3 regions of the Halomonas sp. AOP12-B1-6 genome follow, and region 2 is predicted to be linked to each of the others. Evidence: predicted binding sites of a transcription regulator. Region 2 holds the regulator's gene; each other region holds the start of a gene.
What was found. Region 2 encodes LexA, which represses DNA repair genes until DNA is damaged. Its sites were predicted from a motif close to TACTGTNTANNTANACAGTA; they were not measured.

Region 1 (6,050 bases), on a different contig from region 2:
GAGTCCTCGCCGAGAGTGATGAAGTAACCACCGTCACTGTCAACCGAAATAATGATCGGATCATTTTCCTGCTCATCAATCGGCTGAGACGAAACCTGAGGCAGCTCAACTTGCACGCCCTGAGTCAACATAGGCGCAGTGATCATGAAAATCACCAGCAGTACCAGCATAACGTCGATAAAGGGGACGACGTTAATCTCCCCCATCGGCTTGCTTTTACCGCTACGATTAAATGGTCCTTGCATAGCCGTCTCCCTTAACTTGCGCTCGGTTTGCTGTCACGACCCTGCAGATTACGGTGCAAGATAGCGTGAAACTCTTCCGCAAAATCTTCATATTTGCCGAGCAACCGAGAAGCGTCATTAGAGAGACGGTTATAGAAAATAACCGCTGGAATAGCGGCAAACAGGCCCATCGCCGTTGCAATCAGCGCTTCCGCAATCCATGGCGCAACCGTTGACAAGGTTGCCTGCTGGGTCAACGACAGTGCCTGAAATGACCCCATGATACCCCAGACCGTCCCGAACAGACCGATATAAGGGCTTGCAGAAGCAACAGTGGCTAGAAAGACCAAGTGCTGCGTTAAGCGATCCTCTTCCCGTGACCACGCCACGCGCATACTACGCTGTACACCCTCTAACACGGTGCTAGCGTCACTCGTTTTAGGCATTAGCCGGTTGAATTCACGAAACCCAGCTTGGAAAACGTGTTCAGCCCCGTGTCGAGGGTCATCAACTGGAATCTCTCGATAGAGCTCATTCAAGTCGACACCGGACCAAAAAGACTCTTCAAATTGGTTGTATTCTTGCTTGGCACGGCGCAGCGCTATGCTGCGCTGAAAAATCACCACCCAAGAGAGGATTGACGCCACCACAAGTAGCAGCATTACCAGCTGTACGACGGTACTGGCATTCATTATCAGGTGGGGAATGGACATGGTGTTATCGTTCACAGGTGCCCTCATCAATCTATTAGGGTCGGTATTTCCGACGCAGTGAATGGCCTCTTGGTTAAGAGGCCTGTATCAAAATCTTAAGCGCGGGTGGCCAAGCTTTTGGCCGTAAACGCTCTTTACTCAAGCATGCTATCTCGACTGTGGCAGTGCATAGGAGTTCCTCAGCGCGCCAAACTTGCTGCTCGAAGGTCATCCGACAGCGCCCGACGTTAGTTACCCGTGCACTAATTTCCAACGCATCGTCCAAACAGGCAGGCTTTGCATAATCACAGGCCAAGCGGTATACCACTAGCTGTGTACCTTCGTCTAGCAGCGTTTGCTGATTAAGGCCTAGTTCGCGTAACCATTCACTGCGCACACGCTCCATAAACTTCAGATAATTAACGTAGTAAACAATGCCGCCTGCATCCGTATCTTCCATATAAACACGTAGCGGCAGGCGATAACTAGCGGCGGTAGAGACACTCACGGGCGTCGCTCCCCTTCCATGTCGGACGCCTGTTCGTGAGGAACGCGCTCAAAGTGTAGCCAAGCCTGACGTGTGACGACGCGCCCACGAGGTGTACGCATGATTAAACCTTGCTGAATAAGATAAGGCTCAATCACATCTTCTATGGTGTCTCGCTCCTCGCTAATCGCTGCGGCTAATGAATCAATACCCACCGGGCCGCCATCGAATTTATCGATCATAGCCAGTAAGAGCCGCCGGTCCATATGATCTAGCCCATGATGATCTACATTGAGCATATTGAGTGCTGCGTCTGCGATTGCTACATCAACCACACCGTTGCCCTTCATTTCGGCGTAATCGCGCACTCGGCGCAATAGGCGATTCGCTATACGAGGCGTTCCTCGTGAACGACGCGCCACTTCAACAGCTCCTTCGTGGCTGGTTTCTACGCCGAGTAGGCGCGCTGAGCGCGAAACAATTTCGGTAAGCTCTTCCAGATTGTAAAATTCAAGACGCTGAACAATGCCAAACCGATCGCGCAGTGGTGAGGTTAATAATCCTGCACGGGTGGTGGCGCCGACCAACGTGAAACGAGGAAGGTCTAGCTTTATGGAACGCGCAGCGGGGCCTTCACCAATCATGATATCCAGCTGAAAATCTTCCATGGCGGGATATAAGACTTCTTCGACGACGGGAGAAAGGCGGTGAATTTCATCGATAAAAAGCACGTCGCCAGGCTCTAGATTGGTCAGCATAGCGGCTAAGTCGCCGGCACGCTCAAGCACTGGCCCGGAGGTAGACTTCATGCCCACCCCCATCTCAGCGGCGATAATATGAGCCAGCGTGGTTTTACCTAACCCCGGCGGCCCGAACACCAGAGTATGATCTAGGCTCTCTTCACGTAACCGAGCGGCGCCAATGAAGATTTCCAGCTGTTCGCGAACGCGGGGCTGGCCAATATACTCATCCAGCCGCTTGGGGCGAATTGCGTAATCAATGCGCACCTCACCGTGCTCAGGCTCAGCGGCGATCAGCCGATCGTGTTCTAACATAAGTGCTCTTTTTTCAAGTGCATTTTTTAAGTGCGTTTTTTAATCGTAAATTCAACAACGGTCTATGCTCAACCTTTACGGCTAGCCATTCATACGTTGCGTCAGCGCGGCTTTAATAAGCGCCTCCGTCGACTGATTAGAGTCTATGTCCGCCAACATTTTTGATGCTTCGGTGAGTTTATACCCCAAACTTACCAATGCGGCCTCCGCATCGGCGAGGTTGTCTCGTGCAGAGCCCCGGCCATTGGTAGCCTCAAGAGGCAGTAATGCATTGCTACCATCTTCCCACTCTGGAAAGCGATCGCGCATTTCGATGATCAGCCGCTCGGCGGTTTTTTTCCCCACGCCTGGCAGCTTGGTTAGCGCCTTACTGTCATCGTCTCGGACACAGCGCATAAAGGCATCTTCGTCCATGCCCGACAAAATCGCTAACGCCAGCTTAGGCCCCACGCCGTTGACCTTTATCAGTGCTCGAAACAGAGCACGCTCATGCTCTCTTCCAAAACCGTATAGCAGGTGAGCGTCGTCACGAATGGTTAGATGTGTGAATAACGAAACGCTTTCCCCGACTGCAGGTAATGCTACCAACGTGTTCATTGACGTTTCTAGCTCGTAACCTACGCCATGAACGTCGATCACGATCCAAGGCGGTTGCTTTGCCAGTAACTGGCCACTCAGACGTCCAATCATAAAGTCGCTCGCGCTCGGGTGAAAACGATAGAGTAAAAACAGCCGTTTACTATAAAGTGACTATGTACAGATGACCAGTAGTAAGACTTTACATATTGTCGATTTAAAGACGCCAGCGCCCTGCAGAGCGGCTGCGACCCCGCGTCACCGTGCCAGTAAGCCCCGTTGCGCTGTAGGCATGGGTTAACGCAATGGCAAGCGCATCGGCGGCATCTGCTTGCGGAGTGGCCGAGAGCTGCAAAATAGCCGTCACCATATGTTGCACTTGAGCTTTATCCGCACCACCCTGGCCCGTCACCGACTGTTTGATTTGTCGTGCGGCATACTCGGCAAGACTTAACCCGTGATTTGCCATACAGACTAATGCGGCTCCTCTTGCTTGGCCCAGTTTAAGTGCTGAATCCGGATTTTTAGCCATAAAAACACGCTCAATAGCTACTTGAGAAGGCTTGTGCAAACCGACGACTTCGCTGAGTCCTGCATAAATTTGTGCCAAGCGTTGCTCTAAAGCGCCGTCAGCGGTGCGGATACAGCCGCTCGCTACGTAGCAAGGCTTGACGCCAATCACATCAATAACGCCGTAACCCGTCACGCGGGAGCCAGGATCAATGCCCAGTATGCGTATGGGTACAGCAGGCTTTCTCTCATCCATAACACCGTTACTCGAGTGGATTAGGCCTAACTATCAGAGCAGCATACAAAAACACCGACGCCGTAGCGTCGGTGCTGGTCAACGGTACAGGCGCTTTATTCTGCGACTGTTTCCGCCTTAACTTTTTGACGTAGGCGGATGTGAAGGTCTTTTAGCTGCTCTGGGCTGACTTCACCCGGCGCATTGGTCATTAAGCAGGCCGCGCTTTGGGTTTTCGGGAAAGCAATCACTTCACGAATAGTCTTAGCACCGACCATCAGCATCACCAAACGGTCCAGACCGAACGCTAAGCCACCATGCGGGGGCGCGCCGTATTGAAGCGCATCCAGCAAGAAGCCGAATTTCTCCTGGGCCTCTTCCTCACCAATGCCAAGAATATCAAATACGGTGCTCTGCATGGCTTGGTCATGAATACGAATAGAGCCGCCACCGAGCTCGGTACCATTAAGCACCATGTCATAAGCCCGCGAAAGCGCTTTAGCTGGATCAGCCTTGAGCTCCACAGGTGTGCACGAAGGTGCCGTAAACGGATGGTGTAGCGGACTTAAACGACCGCTGTCATCGGCCTCAAACATGGGGAAGTCGACAACCCAAAGCGGCGCCCATTCCTGGGTGTAAAGCTCCAGGTCAGCGCCCAGCTTGACACGCAGCGCTCCAATGGCTTCGTTGACGATACGCGCTTTATCTGCACCGAAGAAAATAATATCGCCATCTTCCGCGCCTACGCGATCAAGCAGCTCTTCAACGATATTTTCCATAAACTTGACGATCGGTGACTGCAGACCCTCAAGCCCTTTAGCGCGCTCGTTGACCTTAATCCATGCCAAGCCCTTAGCACCGTAAATGCCAACAAACTTGGTGTACTCATCAATCTCTTTACGCGAGAGCTTAGCACCGCCGGGCACTTTGAGCGCCGCTACGCGGCCATCATCGGCACTGGCCGGACCAGAAAAGACTTTAAAATCGACCTGCTGCATTAGGTCATCAACGTCAGTCAGTTCAAGCGGGATGCGCAAGTCTGGCTTATCAGAGCCAAAGCGATCCATCGCTTCCTGCCACGTCATCCGCGGGAACTCAGGAAGCTCAGCGCTTAACACTTCTTGGAACAGCTGGCGAATCATGGTTTCAGTAATCCCCATGATATCGTTCTCATCTACAAACGATGCCTCAATATCAATCTGGGTAAATTCAGGCTGACGATCGGCACGTAAATCTTCATCACGGAAACATTTGGCAATTTGATAGTAGCGATCAAAGCCGGCCACCATCAAAAGTTGCTTAAACAGCTGAGGCGACTGCGGCAACGCAAAGAAGCTACCGGCATGCGTACGGCTAGGCACTAGATAGTCACGCGCCCCTTCTGGTGTGGCGCGTGTCAGCACAGGGGTTTCGATATCTAAAAACCCCTGACCTTCAAGGTAGGCACGAACGTTGTGAGAAATACGTGAACGCAGACGCAGTTTTTCAATCATGTCAGGGCGACGCAGATCGATATAGCGATACTTTAAACGCACTTCTTCGCCCACTTTCCCATGCTCATCAAGCATGAAAGGCGGCGTAATTGCCGCGTTGAGCACTTCAACATCTTTTGCTAACACTTCAATCATGCCCGTCGGCATGTTGGCATTTTGGGTGCCTTCTGGACGCAACCGCACACGGCCTGTAATGCGCAGGACGTACTCGCTGCGAGCGCGGTCCGCATGAGCGAACGCATCGGCGGTATCGGGGTCGACCACGATCTGAGCGATACCATCGCGGTCGCGCATGTCGAGGAAAATTACTCCACCGTGGTCACGGCGGCGATGAACCCATCCGCATACCGTAACCGTTTGATCCACCAAAGTTTCATTCAGCTGGCCGCAATAATGGCTGCGCATGTCAAATCCTGTTCTGTTACGTGGCAATTAATGTGTCGCGGGTCGTCCCAACCCTGGCAGCCTCGGCTATGCCGCGGCGCCCTTGTCTGTAGGAGTAGCGCTCTTAGAGGTAGCACTGGTATCACTGGTTTTGCCAGCATCTGTCGATGCCGTTTTGCCATCAGCGACTAAATTCTTTTTGCTACCCGTTTTAAAATCAGTTTCATACCAACCGCCGCCGGCCAAGCGAAACCCTGCAGCGGATACCAAGCGAGCCAAACCATCGCTATGACACGCTGGACAATCCTTTAAAGGATCAGCACTAATCTTCTGCAGTTTTTCCATACGATGGCCGCAGGCCTTGCACTCATATTCATAGATCGGCATGTTGATG
Region 2 (6,050 bases):
TTTCAACGTTTTTAGAGCCTTTAGAACAAGAGCTGGACACCCACTCATCGTATAGCGTTGGCCGAACGCACTCGATTGGTAGTGACGATGTGTATATGGATCGCATTCACTCGGTGCACTTCGCGCTGGACAACGACGATGGCGCACGAACCCATCAATACGACAAGGCAGACATCATTCTGGTGGGGGTTTCACGCTGTGGTAAAACGCCGACCTCGCTCTACTTAGCGCTGCAGTTTGGCATTCGGGCCGCGAACTACCCGCTGACCGAGGATGATCTGGATGAAGACGGCATGCTAAAACTTCCCAAGGCGCTCGCGCCCCATCGACAAAAACTGTTTGGGCTGACCATTGATCCACGTCGTTTGGCCGCCATTCGCAATGAAAGACGCCCTAACAGTCGCTATAGTTCAATCGATCAATGTTTGCAGGAGGTAGATCAGGCGGAGTCGCTATATCGCACGATGCATATCCCTTTTATTGATGCGACACGCTTCTCAGTTGAAGAGATTTCGACACGCATGATTGCCGAAACTGGGTTAGCGAGGCGCTTTTCACCCCGCTAATATTGAATGGCGAATCGTCACATGCCTTTGGGTGCAAAAATACCCGGAGCGTTGCGCCAGTAGCCTTTATAGTCCATTCCAAAACCAAACACATAGCGGTCGGCCACTTCCAAGCTGCAGTAGTCGGCCTTTAAGCCGGGCACCGCTTTGCGATTGTGCTGTTTATCGACCAGTACAGCCGTCGTAACGCTGGCGGCCTTCGCTTCTTGGCAGTAGGCCAAGATACCGGCTAACGTTGCGCCTTCATCTAAAATGTCATCGACAATAACGACATGGCGTCCGGCCATAGGGACTTCCGGCGAGACGCGCCAAAAAAGCTCGCCGCCGCGCAGCTCATTGCGATAACGGGTGGCATGCAGGTAATCCACTTCTAGGGGGAACCCCAACCGGGTTAGCAGGTGGCCGGTGGTAATCAAACCACCATTCATTACGCAGTAAAAAACAGGTAGCTTATCGCCTAAATCTCGGGTGATCGCTTCCGCCATACGATCAAGCGCCCGCTCTACCTCTTGCTGAGAGATTAAGCAGTCGGCGTTATCCATTAACTCACGCATTGAGTCCAGTGACTCCAACGCTTCTTTATCCAACTTCGACATCTAACAACTCCGCGGCGGTTTAAAAATCGTCATATAGGTTAGCAAGTGCGCTTAAAGAGTACTGGCATTCGACTGGTTGGCCAGCGCTTCTAATTTAGCGTGGGTGCGACGCCAGCGCCCTAACGCGCTGAGTGCATCTAAATCTGGTCGTGCGCGGCTGTAACGAAGCTTGGCGGCACGCTTAGCGTCGATATCTTGGCAGGCGTTCATTACCTCAAGTGCCGCGACGCGGTCATTGCATACCAGCAGCATGTCGCAGCCTGCGGCTAAGGCTGCCCGGGCGCGATCCTTGGGTTCACCGGCTTCGTGGGCACCCGCCATGCTTAAATCATCAGAAAAGACGCAGCCCTTAAAGCCCATCGACTCACGCAGCATGCCTAACCAGCTAGGCGAAAAACCAGCGGGTCGGGAATCAAACGCGCTGTAAATAACGTGGGCGGGCATAATCCCTTCTAGCTGACCTGCCAGGTGATAAAAGGGCACTAAGTCATGCTGTTTAATCACATCAAGCGGCCGATCATCCACCGGCAGCGCGACGTGAGAGTCAGCAGCGACACTGCCATGACCTGGGAAGTGCTTACCGACAGCGGCCATCCCCGCCTCATGAAGACCTTGCACAAAAGCACCGCCAAGCACGGCCACTTGCTGCGGATCATGGCTGAAACTGCGATCGCCAATCACGCTTGATATACCGCTTTCAACATCAAGCACCGGGGCAAAGCTTAAGTCCAAGCCACAGGCGGCCATTTCCATACCCAGCAGCCAACCAGCATCTTTTGCCAACGCGAGGCCGTCTTCTGCGTTAGCGCTATAGCACTCGCCAATGCGCGCCATGGCAGGAAGGCGTGTCAAACCCTCTTTAATGCGCTGAACGCGCCCGCCCTCCTGATCAACCGCGATCAATAAATCCCCCCGCACGCGGCGAATATCACTACAGAGCTTGCGCACCTGGTAGGCGCTTTCGACGTTACGGGCAAATAAAATGACGCCCCCTACCGTGGGTTCAAGCAGCAAGTGCTTTTCATCGCGAGTTAATGCTTGGCCTTCAAGGTCAAGCATGACCGGGCCTAGAGGTTGAGTCATCGTGAGAAGTCCAATAAGAGGGGCAATGATTTTAGACGATCGTTTATCAGTGTCAAAGATGGGGGCATTTGAAGCCCGCCCCCAATACAGCTCAGCGTCGTTTAGTCAAAGCACTGCCTTTCTCCGTGCAACCAAACGGGGGTGCCGGGCAACGACAATGCAAAGATATGTAGCAAATCGCTGTTGCGTAGCCGAATGCATCCGTGCGAAGCGGCGACGCCCATCGGCTGATCGGTAGGCGTACCGTGCAGATAGATATAGCGCCGCTGCGAATCAACCTGACCGCCACGATTCACGCCTCTTTCTAACCCACAAAGCCACAGAATCCGCGTCAAAATCCAATCACGCTGCGGGTAGGCTTCGCCTAACGCTGGCGAGAATACTTCCTCAGTCCAGCGGCGGCCACGAAATACCGCATTCTCGGGCAAGCCACTGCCAATCGCGGCGCGCACATAGTGCCAGCCATGCGGCGTCTTACCGCTGCCATTATGCTCACCAACACCGGCAACGCCAGAAGAAATAGCGCACTCATGCAGCACTTTAGGCCCCCGCCAACAGCGCAGCAGCTGCTCGGTAGTATCTATCTCAAGCCAGATGTTCTCGGTTGGGGGTAGCTCAGCTAACCTTGGCGTTCGCATGGTGTCCTTCTTCTAAAGTTGGGGGTAGTGGCGCATTCATCGCAGCCACGACTACCGGGCGCAAGCGCCGGATTAAGTCCCGCACCGATACCTGCTCGTGGTAATCCTTTTCCGCAATATCACGCAGGGCATCAAGGCCTGACAGGGTGAAGATAACAGTGCCTAGCATGAAGTGTAGCCGCCAAAAGCGCTCTGCATCGGGCAGTTCAGGGGTTGCTTGGCGCACTAGCTCAGTGAAGCGCGTAAACACATCCCCATATTCTTGCTGTATATGTCGCCTTAAATGCCCTTGAGCCTGACTGTAGGCTAAGCCTAGCAGGCGCATAAAGACCTTCAAGCTATTACGCTCAGCGGGCACCGCAAGAACCGTCGTTGCCATAGTTTCAAGCAGCGTTTCCAGCGGTATCACCTGCCCATCATGCTGAGCCTCAAGCTCATCAAGCGCAGTGTGAAAACGCAGCGTAAAAGGATCCAGATAGCGGGAAAAAACAGCCTGAATTAAGGCTTTTTTGGAGCCAAAATGATAATTCACAGCAGCAAGATTGACGCGCGCCTTGCTAGTGATGTTGCGCAGCGAGGTTTCAGCAAAACCACGCTCTGCAAACAGCACTTCAGCGGTATCAAGTATACGGGTCACCGTATCAGATTGAGCCATGATGCTCTCCAGAGAAACAGGTGTTTAAAACATCGCAAAATACTATGCCATAACCTGGGTAGTCTCAACGCTTGATTTGTCACCACAATGCCTCGGCACTTATAAGGAAAAGCTGCATAAGAAAAAGCTTAGTTTCAAATCATTGAAGCTCCCAGAGCGGTAAATATTGGTATTGACAAGGCCATATACTGGACAGAGACACATACTGTATACTTAAACACTTACTGTTTAAGTTACCTTCATTTTATGACTGTCTATTCACAATTCTGGAGCTTGGTATGTCGCGTCCACTAACCGCTCGCCAACAGCACGTATTTGATTTTATTGTTAAAACCATGGGCGAATTTGGCTACCCTCCGACGCGCGCTGAGATCGCTAAAGCACTCGGCTTTCGCTCACCTAACGCCGCTGAGGAGCATCTACGCGCACTTGAACGCAAGGGTGTGATCCGCATCATTCGCAACACGTCACGCGGTATACGCTTGCCTAACCAAGAGCCTCAAGACGTATTGGACACATCTGTCAGTACGCTGTCTGCCACGATCGAGCCTGCTCAGGCGGGCCTGCCGGTCATTGGTGAAGTTGCCGCCGGCAGTCCTATTTTGGCTGCCGAGCATATCGACCGCTACTGCCCGCTGCCTGCTGAGTACTTCACCCCCAAAGCGGATTACTTGCTGCGCGTACGTGGCTTATCCATGAAAGATATCGGTATTTTAGAGGGTGACCTGCTGGCCGTGCACCGTACTGAGCGTGTCCGCGACGGTCAGATAGTCGTTGCCCGCTTAGATGATGAAGTCACGGTTAAACGCTTTAAGCGCCAAGGCCATCAGGTCACGCTGTTCGCAGAGAACGCCGACTTTGCGCCGATTGAAATCGATCTACGTTCCCAGTCGCTCGATATAGAAGGCGTTGGCGTTGGCGTGATTCGCGGCGGCAATGGCCAGGCGTTAGGTTAAGCCAGGCATAACGTCATTTATCAATGCCTTCATCAAACCTAATAGAGGTGGTCGCAAAAGCGGCCACCTCATAGCGATAAAGTAGCCTTATTGATAAGCCGCTTAGCTAAATACCACCGTTTTATTGCCATGGATCAGCACGCGGTCTTCTAAGTGCCAGTGTAAACCGCGTGCCAGTACCGCTTTCTCAACATCACGCCCAAAGCGCACTAAATCAGTAGGCGTATGGCAGTGGCTGACACGGTGGATATCCTGCTCAATAATGGGGCCTGCATCAAGCTCCTCGGTGACATAATGGCAGGTAGCGCCAATCAGCTTAACGCCCCGCTGGTAGGCCTGGTGATAAGGTTTTGCTCCCGCAAATGAGGGCAAAAAGCTGTGGTGAATATTGATCACTTTGCCTGAATAACGCGCGCACAGTTCGGGCGGTAGGATTTGCATATAGCGTGCGAGTACGATGCAGTCCGCCTGCGCGCTATCGATTTCAGCCTGTACCTTCGCAAATGATGCCTCTTTATCGTCAGGGTCTACCGACACGTGGTGGTAAGGAATTCCGTACCACTGCGTCAGCGAACGCAAGTCGTCATGATTGGAAATAACGCCGACAATATCGCAATCCAACTCCCCCGACTGCCAGCGATAAAGAAGGTCTACTAAGCAGTGCGATTCTCGCGACACCATCAGCACTACGCGCCGACGCTTTTGAGTATCAACCAATGCCCATTGCATGCTGAATTCTCGGGCTACCGGTTCAAAGGCGGCACGCAGCGCTTCTACCGAGATGCCTACTGAGTCTGCCAAGATTTCATAACGCATAAAAAAGCGGCCGGTCTCTAGGTCCGAATGCTGGCTGGCTTCAGTAATCGACCCGCCTTGCTGAGCAATAAAGCTCGACACGCGTGCAACAATACCCACCCGATCAGGGCAAGAAACAACTAAACGATAATAATGCGACATGTGGGCTACTCTTGACCTATTTCAAACATCACTAATGAAAAACTAACCGGATAAACCGGCTTAACAAACCATCACCTTGGCATGTTAACGACGCTGCATAGTGTATCGGAAGGACAACGATGATTGTTAGCCGCCCCTGCCTTCCCGTATAGTTAAGTCACTACTTTTTAGGCTTTTCATAACTGATGCATTCTTCACGCGTTCAAATTCGTCCCCGTCGTCGTCCACCGCTGCGCATATTGCCGCTGGGGGGATGTGGTGAGATCGGAATGAATCTAACGCTATACGGCTATGACAATCACTGGATTGCCGTTGATTGCGGCATGATGATTCGCCAGGATCTTCCTAACTCACCGCTTCAAGTACCCAACGTAGATACGCCGAAGGCGCTGGGGATCGTACCCAAAGCACTGTTTATCACCCATGGTCATGAAGACCACATTGGCGCAGTCGCTTGGCTCTGGCCCATGTGGAACTGCCCTATTTATGCCACGCCGCTGGCAGCAGGGCTACTCAGATTAAAATTCGCCGAACATCAGCTTAGCAGTGCGGCGATACACGTCATTGAGCCTGGCGAAGCTCTAGAAAGCGGCCCATTC
Region 3 (6,050 bases), on a different contig from region 2:
GCGTCAGGATTCAGTTTACTCGAGATCAACGACAGCACTACTGCATCCTGAGAAGAGCTAGCAAGGGAGAGAATGAAGACCTTGCTGACTTCGAGTATCGCCAACGTAAGGAAGAGCTTTTCACAGGAGAGCTGCTCCGTGTAGGGATCAAAGCCGTTTATGTTGATGAGTTTTCTGAAATTACTGACATTCTGCGTGCCATCGAGCATCGCCACAAAAGAAATACAATCTTTATCTCTGGTGCTGCTCATGACTATAACCCGTGGTGCAAGGCTGAATCAGAGCAATTCGTTTATCATCTGAGCAGGGCCATTTGCAAAGAACAGTACCGAGTGATCTCAGGGTTTGGCCTCGGTATAGGTAGCGCAATCATCACTGGCGTGCTTGAACAAACTGTTATGAATGGTGGCCGTCTCGACAACGACCAGTTAATTCTTAGGCCCTTTCCACAAAGCAAGACTGGGGAAAGGCCTCTGAAGGAACTGTGGACAGAATATCGACGCAATATGCTCGCTCATGCAGGCGTTGCTATTTTTATGTTTGGCAATAAGCTGGAAAATGGCGAGTTAATCCTTTCTGACGGAATGCGTGAAGAATTCGATATCGCTGTAGCGAAAGGCGTTTTTGTAATTCCTGTAGGTATTACAGGCTCGATGTCGAAATTACTGTGGAATGAGGTTATGAAGTCTTATCAAGAATCTCAGCACGAGAATGGTAAAAAGATTACACCCTTGTTGGGTGAACTAGGCGATAAATCTACATCACTTGAACGCGCTCAAGAAGTCATCCTCCTCCTCTTACGGCTCATCTAAGGTGTCCCCATGGCTAGAAAGGTTTTCTTTAGTTTCCAGTACGACGACGTTCTGAGAGCGATGAATGTCCGTAACAGTAACGTGATCAATGCCAACCCTAAAGTTGGATTCATCGACAAAGCAGAGTTCGAGAAGTTAGAGCGCACAGGTGATAGCACGGTAAAAGCATGGATAGATGCCCAGCTTATCGGTACGACTGTGACAGTCGTACTTATAGGTGCCAATACTGATAAAAGTAAATGGGTAAAATACGAAATAGAGAAAAGTATCAAACGGGGCAACGGATTGTTGACTATAGATATTAGTAAAATCCCAGATTTCAATAAACAAACAAGTGACTTCTGCGGCATGAAGATCCAAGGATACAAGCACTACCGCTGGAATACAGATAATGGTCGTGAAAACCTTGGAGTATGGGTTGAAGAAGCCGCCAAGGCTGCTGGAAAACCTTGAGCGATATTTAAGCGACCACACCTTTGAGCTAATTAACGAAGATGAATTCTGATGCCCCGCCTGAAATCATACAGGCTACCAGGGGACCTATTCACCAAGCGATCCTGCGTTTGAACCCTTGTTTTAGCGGAAAAATGTCACGTGCTAACTGCTCGAATTATCCTGAATCGGATCAGGTGTCTTTGCCATCCATCAGAATAAGCTGAAGTACCACTGGCTTAGTTGCTGCCAATTGGGTTAGTGGCACACATATCGCCAATCGTTTTTAGTTTCATTGCATAACGGATTGTTGTAAGCCATTGCTTACAAACGCTGTGGTCAATCGCTTACATAAAAATGGCTTGATAAAGGCTAGGGTGAAAGTGTGACGCCCAGGATCGCCGCTTTAGCACGTCGAATGCGTCACAACAGGGATGTGATTATTGGTAGTGAAAAGAGGTAGGAGTGCCAGGGATGGCAGCTCTTTTCTAGGTTTTGGCCACTGCTAGCTCTTCCCAGCGTGTGGTGTAGCGTGGTGTACGGTGCTCGCAACGCAATTCCCAAGCATTCTGTTTGCGAGGCATGCCAATCCGGACGGTATTTTTTCCGTGTTCGCGATTGAGCTTATCGAGCGTGGCCATCAATTTTTCATTACGAGCACGTTTCTCGTCACTGATCGGTTCGGCGAGCAGCCCTAGTTGTTCATTGTCGTGATCGCACAAATCAATGAGCATAATCCCGCATTTTTGGTACCAGATGTCTTTTTTAAAAATTCTTTCTAGCCCTGCCATGGCAGCTTTGATGAGCTCGCGGCTATCATCGGTGGGGTGAGGTAGCGGTATTACTAACCGTTTACTGTAGCTCGGCAGATCTTGCCGAAAGCGATTGGTGTGAACAAACACCATCAATGCCTGCGCCAAGCCGTTTTGTCGTCGTAGCTTTTCACCAGCACGTGATGCGTGCACGCGTAGGGCTTCGTGCAGATCGGTTTTGTTCGTCGTGAGCCGGCCGAAGGAGCGGGACACCATGATCTGTTTTTTTGGTTGGCTCATGTCGTCGAGTGATATGCAGTTTTCGCCCCTCAACTCATAAACCAGACGTTCCATGACCACACTGAAATGGCGCCGCAAATGCTTAGAGCTGGCGGTGCGCAGCTGCCAAGCATTCTCTATGCCTAGAGTATGAAGCCGCGCTGCACTGCGACCTGCTACCCCCCATATCTCATTAACGGGTAGCTGCTCCAGGAATTCCCGGGTGTCGCTGCTGTTAGGGTCCATCATGGCCACGCCATTGAAAACACTTTCTTTTTTAGCGCGGTGATTGGCAATTTTTGCAAGCGTTTTGCTAGTGCTTAAGCCAACGCTAACCGGAATACCTGTATCTCGCTTAACTTGCTGTCGCATTAATTGGCATCGTTCTTCTAATGTGTCTGGTTCAAAGCCCTCAAACGATAGAAATGACTCATCAATGCTATATACATCCACGTGAGGCGTATGCTGTGAGAGAACATCAGTAACGCGGCTGCTCATATCACCGTAAAGCGCATAATTTGAGCTGAGCAATGTGCATTGTCGACGAATATGCGGATCAATCTGATGGGCAGGCATTCCCATTGCCACACCTAAGTTTTTGATTTCTTGCGAACGCGCGACCACGCAGCCGTCGTTATTCGACAAAACGCCGACAGCTTGGCCTTCCAACCTGGGAGCAAAGACTCGTTCGCAGGAGACATAGAAATTATTGCAGTCGACCAAGGCAATCATACGGTGAAACCGGGTGCTAGCGGTTGGATGCTATGGGTGGCCACACCCCAATTGTGACAATCATGCCCAGTGAGAGGGATGGGCTTAAACTCTGGGTTAGAGGCCACCAAATACGGCCGACTGCCCATGATGCTTAGCTTTTTACACGTCAGCTCGCCGTCCACGCTCATGATCACGATATGGCCTGGCTGAGGATTGATAGACCGGTCGACAATTAACAACGCATTATCTTTAATGCCATCGCCTTCCATGGAGGTGCCTTTGGCTCGCAGAAAGAACGTTGCACTAGGGTGCTTAATCAAATGGGCAATAAGATCTAATTCGACCTCGACATAATCGTCTGCGGGACTCGGGAAACCAGCGCGGACTTCGCCACCCGCTAAAGGCAGCCTTAGCGGTCGAGCCATGGTGTCGACGCGTCCAAGAATGGTGAAATGCATACTCATGCCATGCTCCCCATCGCTCGCCATGTGCCTGGTAGATGCACCTCAATGTTTTCAAGCGGTGCGAGTAGCGCGTCTTGTTCAGTCCCCCAAACCGCCAACAACTGCGTACCTTCCTCTCTCAAATCATCCCGTTGAAGAGGAAATCCTCCAACGATAACTGGAAGAGTACGGGGACTACTGAATGGCCGTTGCATAGACCGTGGGTAAGTTTTCTTGCTCATAAGCGCCTCCCTATATAGCTGTTAATATATACAGTATTAAGGGCTGACAATAAGCGATCAGCCTAGTGAATCGCAAGCACTCTTCTTCATTCGTTGGTCTTATCGTGTTGGCAAGCCCACCTTATTTTGACGGTGGTTAGATGAGGGCACCGCGATTTTGGTGCGTAGGCTGACTTGGATGGCCAATTCTCGTCTATCCTGCAGCTATGTGCGGACGATTTGCTTTATTCACCCCGATACCTGAGCTGACCAAAAAGGTCGGTGCGGTTATGTCTGAGCGCGACATTCGACCGCGCTACAATGTGGCGCCGGGTACCTGGATCGCGAGCATACGGCAGGCGTCTGAGGACTCTGCTCCCACGCTTGAAGAGGTGTGGTGGGGATTTCGCCCATCGTGGGCCAAAGGGAAAGGCACGCAACCCATAAATGCGCGAGTTGAAACCGTTGCGACTAATAACTTTTTCAAATCGGCATTTGCTAAACACCGGTGCCTCGTACTCGCTGACGGATGGTACGAATGGATCAAGAACACGCCCCCTAAGCAGCCTCATTATCTGTGCCGAAGGGATCGAGAGCCCCTATACTTCGCCGCTATCTACGCAGAACGGGATGATGGAGGTCTAGGATGTGCCATTCTCACCGAGCCAGCTCGAGGCAGTGCTGCCGATGTGCATGACAGGATGCCGTTAATTTTGGACGACGACAGTCTTGAACACTGGCTTGCTACTGACCTGACGGATAAAGAGACAATCCGCAGCATGGTGCGGCATATCGATGCGGGACTAGTTGAACATTGGCCGGTTAGCACGGCTGTTAACAAACCTTCCGAGGGACAAGGTGATGAGCTGATCAATCCTCTCTAGCGTTTCTGATCTTGAGATTGATAGTTTTCCAGCGCTTTTATCTATCCGCTAGGTTGTAGCCATAGGAAGGAAGAACAAATTCAAAGTGAGGAGCCAACAAAGCTATCTCACTGGTAGGTTGAACACCGTAAGGTGGTTAGACGTTATCCATCATCGGCCGCTTATGCATGGCTAGCCTCAAGTACCACGACGATCACTTCCGCGACGGCTAACTTATTAGTATAGCCCCCAGGATAATGGACCAGAGTACATACCCAAAATAAGGGTGCCTAAGATTATGACCACGCCAACTAGTTTGCGCGAAGCTGAGATGGAAGCAAGAGCGCGTCGAGCCGTGATGGAAAGCGGCGATTGGTTAACTGTCGATGAGATATTGCAGTTGCCAGGCGTCCGCTCACGTGGTGATAGCGGTGATTTTCAACCCAGTTGTCCAAATGGCTGCACTTAAGCAGCCTTTTTATTACGCTCGATTTCCTGCACTTTCCCTGGGTTAAGCGACACTGAACCAGTGACCTCCCAGTTTCGGGTGCTGCCCGACCAGCGTTTCGGATAGCGACGCTTAGCGCTTTCATAAACCGCTTTACGACGTTCAAGGCGTTTTCGATCAACGCCACGATGCCGGTCAGCTGGCGTGACATATTGGATGCCACTGTGAAGGTGCTGTTCGTTGTAAGCCCGCTCGAACACCAACATCCATTCTCGTACCGCGCTCAGCGATGTAAAGCCCTTGGTGGGCCATGCTGGGCAGTATTTGACGGTACGGAACAGCGCTTCCGAGTAAGGGTTGTCGTTGCTTACTCTCGGTCGACTGTAAGACATCAACATCCCTAGTTCGGTTAACCTCGCTTTGAGCGTATAGGACGTCATCGGCGCGCCATTATCCGAGTGCAACACCGGCGGCTGATGCCAGCATTTCTCACGCAATAATGCACGCTCCATCAGCTGTTTAGCCAAGTCGCCCGATTCCGTCTCATGAACTTCCCAGGCAATGATTTTGCGGCTGTAGATATCCATGATCAGGTAGAGATACCAGTGCTGGCCTCGTACAACGGAGGCGCAATAGCTAATATCCCAGCTCCAAACCTGGTTCGGCCCTGTCGCCGTAAAACTGGTCGGCGCGGGTACTGTGCGGCGTGCTTTCGTACGGCCACGATGATGCTGCTGGTGATGCTTTTTCAAGACCCGATAAAACGACGATTCGGAGGCCAGATAGACGCCGTTGTCTGCCAGTAAGGGCACGATTTGAGACGGCGGCAAGCTCTGATACTCGGGACGATGACACGTGTTCAAAATGGTCTGCTTTTCCTCATGCGTCAGCTGATGCGGCTGCCTCCCTTGTGCCGCCTGTGGACGCTGATCCTCAACAACAGTGCCACACTCAGATCGCCAACGCTTTAGTGTGCGCTCGCTTACATCGATAATATCGGCTGCTTGATAGCGGGAAGCGCCCCCCATAACCGCTTCGTCAAATAGCGCGATAAGCCTTGCACGTTCGTCGAGCGGCGTTAGTCGT

Region 1: a site for LexA is predicted at 3,209-3,228, ahead of ruvA (Holliday junction branch migration protein RuvA). Genes of this name have one in related genera too.
Region 3: a site for LexA is predicted at 3,691-3,710, ahead of ACT3TR_RS07785 (LexA family protein). Genes of this name have one in related genera too.

Annotation. Positions count from the first base shown of each region.
Region 1 is NZ_JBQSYK010000004.1:227,739-233,788, reverse strand. Features, by position in the region: gene tolR (protein TolR) at 1-245, opposite strand, end outside; gene tolQ (protein TolQ) at 257-952, opposite strand; gene ybgC (tol-pal system-associated acyl-CoA thioesterase) at 1,011-1,424, opposite strand; gene ruvB (Holliday junction branch migration DNA helicase RuvB) at 1,421-2,458, opposite strand; gene ruvA (Holliday junction branch migration protein RuvA) at 2,540-3,148, opposite strand; gene ruvC (crossover junction endodeoxyribonuclease RuvC) at 3,252-3,800, opposite strand; gene aspS (aspartate--tRNA ligase) at 3,896-5,677, opposite strand; gene ACT3TR_RS13675 (FmdB family zinc ribbon protein) at 5,744-6,043, opposite strand.
Region 2 is NZ_JBQSYK010000005.1:294,170-300,219, reverse strand. Features, by position in the region: gene ppsR (posphoenolpyruvate synthetase regulatory kinase/phosphorylase PpsR) at 1-566, shown strand, start outside; gene ACT3TR_RS15705 (hypoxanthine-guanine phosphoribosyltransferase) at 584-1,162, opposite strand; gene nagZ (beta-N-acetylhexosaminidase) at 1,214-2,245, opposite strand; gene ACT3TR_RS15695 (L,D-transpeptidase) at 2,347-2,883, opposite strand; gene ACT3TR_RS15690 (TetR/AcrR family transcriptional regulator) at 2,861-3,538, opposite strand; gene lexA (transcriptional repressor LexA) at 3,817-4,494, shown strand; gene purU (formyltetrahydrofolate deformylase) at 4,597-5,451, opposite strand; gene ACT3TR_RS15675 (ribonuclease J) at 5,721-6,050, shown strand, end outside.
Region 3 is NZ_JBQSYK010000002.1:541,612-547,661, forward strand. Features, by position in the region: gene ACT3TR_RS07770 (SIR2 family protein) at 1-812, shown strand, start outside; gene ACT3TR_RS07775 (TIR domain-containing protein) at 822-1,265, shown strand; gene ACT3TR_RS07780 (Y-family DNA polymerase) at 1,733-3,007, opposite strand; gene ACT3TR_RS07785 (LexA family protein) at 3,004-3,453, opposite strand; gene ACT3TR_RS07790 (SOS response-associated peptidase) at 3,881-4,537, shown strand; one part of gene ACT3TR_RS07795 (IS3 family transposase) at 4,982-6,050, opposite strand, start outside.